DNA from 2 places in the Janthinobacterium pasteuri genome. Region 1 is predicted to be linked to the other one. Evidence: predicted binding sites of a transcription regulator. Region 1 holds the regulator's gene; the other holds the start of a gene.

The links. Region 1 encodes FliA, which starts transcription of late flagellar genes. Its sites were predicted from a motif close to CTAAAGTTTNNNNNNNNNNNGCCGNTA; they were not measured.
Region 2: a site for FliA is predicted at 1,983-2,009, ahead of ACQ4WN_RS20745 (FlxA-like family protein). Genes of this name have one in related genera too.

The regions. Positions count from the first base shown of each region.
Region 1 is NZ_JBNYXS010000012.1:26,738-30,143, forward strand. It holds gene flhF (flagellar biosynthesis GTPase FlhF) at 1-244, shown strand, start outside; gene ACQ4WN_RS13785 (MinD/ParA family ATP-binding protein) at 237-1,100, shown strand; gene ACQ4WN_RS13790 (RNA polymerase sigma factor FliA) at 1,145-1,876, shown strand; gene ACQ4WN_RS13795 (flagellar motor protein) at 1,858-2,604, shown strand; gene motD (flagellar motor protein MotD) at 2,610-3,398, shown strand.
Region 2 is NZ_JBNYXS010000023.1:46,788-50,193, forward strand. It holds gene ACQ4WN_RS20735 (response regulator transcription factor) at 1-91, shown strand, start outside; gene ACQ4WN_RS20740 (sensor histidine kinase) at 94-1,581, shown strand; gene ACQ4WN_RS20745 (FlxA-like family protein) at 1,611-1,952, opposite strand; gene ACQ4WN_RS20750 (hypothetical protein) at 2,270-2,434, shown strand; gene dcd (dCTP deaminase) at 2,469-3,038, opposite strand; gene ACQ4WN_RS20760 (alpha/beta fold hydrolase) at 3,173-3,406, opposite strand, start outside.

The DNA.
Region 1 (3,406 bases):
AGCGGCTTCGATCGGCAATGTGCTCGACGTGGTGATCCGCCAGAAGCTGAACCTGTTTTATGTGTCGAACGGCCAGCGCGTGCCGGAAGATTTGTACCTGGCCGACCGCGGCTACCTGATCGACCGCGCCTTCAAGCTCAAGCGCGATGCGGCGGCGACGCAGTTTTCCGATGCCGAACTGCCGTTGCTGATGGCGCAGGCGGCTGCCCGCAACAATGAAGCGCGCGGGGTGCACCTTGGCTAATTTCGATTTCGACCAGGCCGAGGGCTTGCGCCGCATGCTGGCCGGCCCGCAGCCGCGCGTGATGACATTTTTATCGGCCACGCCGCAAGATGACAAGGGCGCCATGCTGGTCAACCTGGGCGCCTCGCTGGCCTACGGCGGCAATGACGTGCTGCTGCTCGACGCCAGTGGCGGCAGCGATGGCGTCGCTGCGCGCCTGGGACTGGCGCACGGCGCCAGCCTGCGCGACGTGGCGCGCCAGCAGTGCGCGTTGAACCAGGTCATCCACCAGGTGCCGCAAGGCTTCGGCGTGGCCAGCCTGGGCGCGCGCAACCATTTGATGGATAGCATGGACTATGCGGGCGAGGAAGAATTGCGCCGCCTGGGCAAGACCTTCGAAGTGCTGGCGCGCCAGAGCGGCATCGTGCTGGTCGACGGCGTCGTGGCCGACGAGGGCGATTGCTTCCCCGTGCCGCTGATGGCTTCGTCCGATATCGTGGTGCAAGTCTCGACCAGCGCCACCTCGATCAAGGCCGCGTACTGCCTGATCAAGCGCCTGAGCCAGGAACTGGGACGCCGTCCTTTTGGCATTCTGGTCACCGGCGCTTCCGAATCCGAGGCAAAAGTGGTATACGATAATATGGCGCAAGCGGCGAGCCGCTACCTGGCCGTGAAACTGACTTCGATGGGGTCGGTGCCTGCCGATGAGTATCTGCACCGTGCGGCGCGGCTGGGCCGCAGCGTGGTCGATGCCTTTCCGCTGGCGGGGGCCTCGGTGGCGTTTCGCGGACTGGCCGAGCGGCTGGCCCGTTCGGCGGCGCCGGTGCTCGGTGGCACCTTGTATCAGACGGGGAGCTTGCAGCAGTTCAGCGCCTGATTCCATCATCAGCACACGATAGCAGTTAAAACAATAAGCAGCCTATGTACACGGTCAAAGGGAAATCGAACAAGGACTATTTGCTGACGGAGCACATTCCGCTGGTGAAGCGTCTGGCGCACCATATGAAGGCGAAATTGCCGCCTTCGGTCGAGGTCGATGACCTGATCCAGGCCGGCATGATCGGCCTGCTCGACGCCATCAGCCGCTATGAAGAGACGCATGGCGCGCAGTTCGAGACGTATGCCGTGCTGCGCATCCGCGGCGCCATGCTCGACGAATTGCGCACCAGCGACTGGCTGCCGCGCAGCATGCGCCAGAACATGCGCAAGATCGAAGAGGCGATGAGCACCCTGCAGCAGCGCCTGGGCCACCCGCCGACGGAGTCGGAAGTGGCGAAATTGCTGAAGATGTCGCTGTCCGACTACCAGGAAATGCTGGGCGACGGCGGCGGCCACCAGTTGCTGTACTACGAAGACTTTCATGACCCGGACGGCAATGACAGCTTTCTCGACCGCCATTGCGTGGACGAGGACAGCGACCCCTTGCGATCCCTGCTTGATACCGATTTCCGGCAATCCGTGATCGATGCCATCGACGCGCTGCCGCCACGCGAGAAAATGCTCATGGGCCTGTATTACGAAGAAGAGCTGAATCTGAAGGAGATCGGCGCGGTGATGGGCGTGTCCGAATCGCGCGTCTCGCAGCTGCATACCCAGGCCGTCGCGCGCCTGCGCGCAACCTTGAGGGAGCTGGCGTGGACTGGTCCAGCGTAATCGGGCTGGCGCTGGCGCTGGCGGGCCTGCTGGTCGGCCAGGCACTGGAAGGCGGCAAGATGGCCTCCCTGCTGCAGCCGGCCGCCTTTGCCATCGTGGTCATTGGCACCTTCGGCGCCGTGCTGCTGCAAACGCGGCTGCGCACCTTTGTGCGCGGCCTGGAAATGCTGCGCTGGGTGTTCCTGCCGCCGGCCGACACGCGCGCCGCGCTGGCGCGCGACATCGGGCAATGGAGTTTGACGGCGCGCCGCGACGGCCCGCTGGCGCTCGAGCGCCTGATGGAAAACACGGCCGACCGCTTCAACGCCAAGGGCTTGCGCATGATCGTCGACGGCATCGCCCCCGACAAGCTGCGCCAGCTGCTCGACGTGGAAATCTCCGCCTATGAAATGGCTGAGCGCCAGGCCGTCAAGGTGTGGGAATCGGCGGCCGGCTATTCGCCCACCATCGGTATTCTGGGCGCCGTACTGGGCCTGATCCACGTCATGGAAAACCTCACCGACCCGAGTAAATTAGGTAGCGGCATCGCCGTCGCCTTTGTCTCGACGATTTATGGCGTGGGCCTGGCCAATCTGTTGTTCTTGCCGGTGGCCAATAAACTCAAGGCCATCGTCTCGCGCCGCGTGCTGCAATATGAAATCACGGCCGCCGTGCTGTACGACATCGCCACGGGCGACCATACGCGCATCATCGAAGAGCGCGTGGCCAGCCTGCTGCACGAGCACTGAGCATGATGCGGCGCGCGCGCAGGAAGTATGACGAGGAACCGGACAACCAGGACCGCTGGCTGATCTCGTACGCCGACTTCATCACTTTGCTGTTCGCCTTTTTCGTCGTGATGTATGCGATTTCGCAAGTCAACGAGGGCAAATACCGCGTCTTCCAGAATGCCATCGGCCAGGCTTTCAGTCTGGAAAAGGGCGCGCCGCCCATCATCATGGAAGCACCGCAAGCGATCCCGCTGCCGAATCCCGCCCTGAAACGCCGCACGGAAGCCATCCGCCGCGAGCGCGAACACATGACGCGCCTGGCGCAGGACCTGACATCCACCCTGGCGCCGCTGGTCAAGGAAGGAAAAGTGCGGGTCACGCAGACGAGCCGCGGCGTGAGCGTGGAAATCAATGCCAGCGTGCTGTTCGACCCGGGCGCGGCGCGCCTGACGGCGGAATCGGACCAGGCCTTGCGCGCCGTCGCCGTGCTGCTCAAGGACGACACGCACGACGTGCAGGTGGAAGGGCATACGGATGTCCAGCCGATCAGCAATTCGGCCTTTGCCTCGAACTGGGAATTGTCTGCCGCGCGCGCCAGCGCCGTGGTGCGCCTGTTCATCGCCAGCGGCGTGCAAGCGTCGCGCCTGACGGCCGTGGGCCACGCCGACAACATCCCCGTGGCGCCGAACGCCACGCCGGAAGGGCGCGCGCGCAACCGCAGGGTCGCCGTGACGATTTTATCCGGCATCCCGGAAACGGTGACGGAAGTGCCGACGGCGCCTGTTGCACCTGCGCCGGTACCGGCTAACTGAACTCCGTT
Region 2 (3,406 bases), on a different contig from region 1:
CAGCCTGCGCCGCAAGCTGGGCAGCCTGGCCGACGGCCGTTCCTGCCTGCAAACCGTGTACCGTCTCGGCTACCAGCTAATCAAGGAGTAAGCGTGGGCCGTCTGTTCTGGAAGTTTTTTCTGTGCATCATGCTGGCGCAAGTGACGGCCACCATCGGCATCGGCGGCACCTTCTGGCTGAAAAACCGGGCGGCGCAACAGGAGCGGGCCCTCGACATCGACACCAGCCCGCCCGCACAGATGGCCATCGAAGCGGCCAGCGCCACGCTGGAAGCGGGCGGCAGCAAGGCTTTGCAGCAATTTCTCGGCAAGATGGAGCGCCTGCGCGTGTTTGCCGTCGATGCCCAAGGGCAAGAATTGATGGGCCGCAAGGTCCATCCGGCCATACTCGGCAAGGCGCGCGCGCTGCTGGCGCAGGGCTCGCCCCATGCCGTGGTGCGCGAAGTCAGCGGCAGCGACGGCGCGCACTACCTGCTCTTCCTGCCCTCGTCCGTACGCTTTCGCACTGCTGAGGCGGGCGCCGCGCGCGACACGCTCAACGCCTTCACCCTGAGCGGCCCGCGCGCCATGAGCGGCCCCCGCGCCGATGCGCCCGGCATGTTGCCGCCGCACCCCGACTACCAGCGCGGCCCGCCGCCCGGACCGCGCATGGACAGCCCCTACCGCACCTTCATTCCCCTGGCCGCCGCCATCGCCGCCAGCCTGCTGTTCTCGTTCTTGCTGGCCTGGTATTTTGCGCGTCCCATCCGCGACCTGCGACAAGCGTTTGAGGCCGCCTCGCACGGCGACCTGGCGCCCCGCTTTCATGCAAGTAGCAAGCGCGCCGATGAATTGACGGACCTGGGCCGCGATTTCGACCGCATGACGGGCCGTTTGCGCAGCCTCATGGATAGCCAGACGCGCTTGCTGCATGATGTCTCGCACGAGCTGCGCTCGCCGCTGGCGCGCTTGCAAGCAGCCATCGGCCTGGCGCACCAGCAGCCGGAAAAGATGGACGCCTCGATGCAGCGCATCGAGCGCGAAAGCGAACGCATGGATAAGCTGATCGGCGAACTGCTGACCCTGTCGCGGCTGGAAGCGGGCGCCGCTTCGCCCCTCAGCGAAGACGTCGGCATCGCCGACCTGTTGCACGACGTTATGGAAGACGCCCGTTACGAAGCGAAGGCGCGCCAGGTGGGCATCGCCCTGGCGGGCGACGCGGCCATCGCCGACGCCGCTGTCACGGGCCGGCCGGAACTGCTGGCGCGCGCCGTGGAAAACGTAGTGCGCAATGCCGTCAAGCACAGCCCCGATGGCGGCACGGTGGAAATGAATTTGTCGCGCCTGCATGACGGCAAGCAGGATCTGCTGCGCATCGCCGTGCAGGACCGGGGGCCAGGCGTGGCCAGCGCCGACCTGGCCAGCATTTTCCAGCCATTCTTCCGCGCCAGCCATACCCAGCACAGCACGGACGGCCATGGCCTGGGCCTGGCCATCGCCCAGCACGTCATCAGTGCCCATGGCGGGCGCATCGGGGCCAGCTTGCGCAGCGGTGGCGGGCTGTGCGTGGAAATGCTGTTGCCCGTCAAAACGCCAGGCTGACCTGTCGGCGGGTATTGCCGGGGACCTGGTTACGCCTGCGTATCGACGATGCTGCCCAGGGTGGACGAGCTTGATTTGGCCGGACTCGTCACGGTATCGGCGCTGCTGGCCGTCTGCGTATCTTGTTGCGCAGCCTGTTGCGCGGCCGCCGCCTGTAACTGGGCAATTTGCGCCTGCAAGGCCTGGATTTGCTGCGCCAGTTGCTGCTGCAGCTTTTGCGACGCATCCGTCTGCGCGCCTTTCTGCGATTCCGTCAACTGCTTTTGCGCCGCCGTGATCTGCTTTTGCAGCGCCGCGATTTGCGAACTGCTGCCCGAAGTGGCGCGACCAGCCGCGCTGACCGCGCTGCCTGAACCGATTGCCGCTACCATGATGCCTCCCGAATGTTGCGATACCAAGGTTAACGGCAGGCATGGGCGCGGATGTAGCGCTGTGGGTGTAAAGGCAGGTAAAGACCACGGCCGGCACACACTCAGGCTTCTCGGCACAAAAAACTGGCACACTGACGCTACTCCAGCCAGACCCTGATCGGATCGCCATGCCCCTGCTGCCCGCGCTGCCCGACCTCATGCCCCGCCAGCGCTGCGGCGTGATCGAGTCGAGGCGCTGGCCATCGGCGCGCACGATATCGATCTCCGCAACACCAACACGGGCGTCATCACCACCTCGCGCATGACGCGCGAACTCGATGGCAGCTTTACGGCCACCGACATTCCCGGCGCGCCCGGCAAGAGACGCCATCGCCGGCGCCAGCGCGGCCTACCGGCGCAGCACGCAAAACCTGCTGCGCGGCCACGTTCCCCTGTACCAACCGTCAGCGGCGCTGAAAGCGTGGCTGCTGAAACAAAGATAGAGCAGGACTGGCGCCCTGCCCGCTCAACAAGTCATCAGGTTTTTGGCAAGGTCACGCCAACCTGGCCCTGGTATTTGCCGCCACGGTCCTTGTACGACGTTTCGCACACTTCATCGGACTCGAAGAACAACACTTGCGCCACGCCTTCATTGGCGTAGATTTTCGCCGGCAACGGTGTCGTATTCGAAAACTCCAGGGTCACAAAGCCTTCCCATTCCGGTTCGAACGGGGTGACGTTGACGATGATGCCGCAGCGCGCATAGGTGCTCTTGCCCAGGCAAATCGTCAACACATTGCGGGGAATGCGGAAATACTCGACCGTGCGGGCCAGCGCGAACGAGTTCGGCGGGATGATGCAATAGCCCTTGCCCGACACATCGACGAAGTTGTTCGCGTCAAAATCCTTGGGATCGACGATGGTGGTGTTGATGTTGGTAAACAACTTGAACTCGTCGGCGCAGCGGATGTCATAGCCATAGCTGGAGGTACCGTAGGATACGATGCGGTTGCCGTCGCGTTCCTTGACCTGGCCCGGTTCGAACGGCTCGATCATGCCCGTTGTTTCCGCCATGCGGCGTATCCATTTATCGCTTTTAATCGTCATCGCAGGGGGTTCTTTCTAGAATATCGGAATGGCGGGGGGCCGCACGCCTGCTGCAGGCACGGCCCGAATGGCAGGATTTTACGCGAAAACCCGCCACTTTTGGCCCTTGCAAGATGAAAATCGTTGGCGTCAGGCTACTGTTTCGCCAGCAAGGAAGTGATCATCTCGCGCACCACTTGCGCCGTCAGTTCAGGGTTTTCCATGGGAAACAGATGGCCGCCCGGCACCTGGCGGAAAAACTTGCCGACCAGCTTGCGCGTGGCTTTCAAGCCCGCCTGGCGGCATTCCACCGATTCCGTGCCGCCAATAAAACCGATGGGCACGGGAAAGCCATCCTTGACGAGGCTGCCGATGTGATGCGGCAGGCT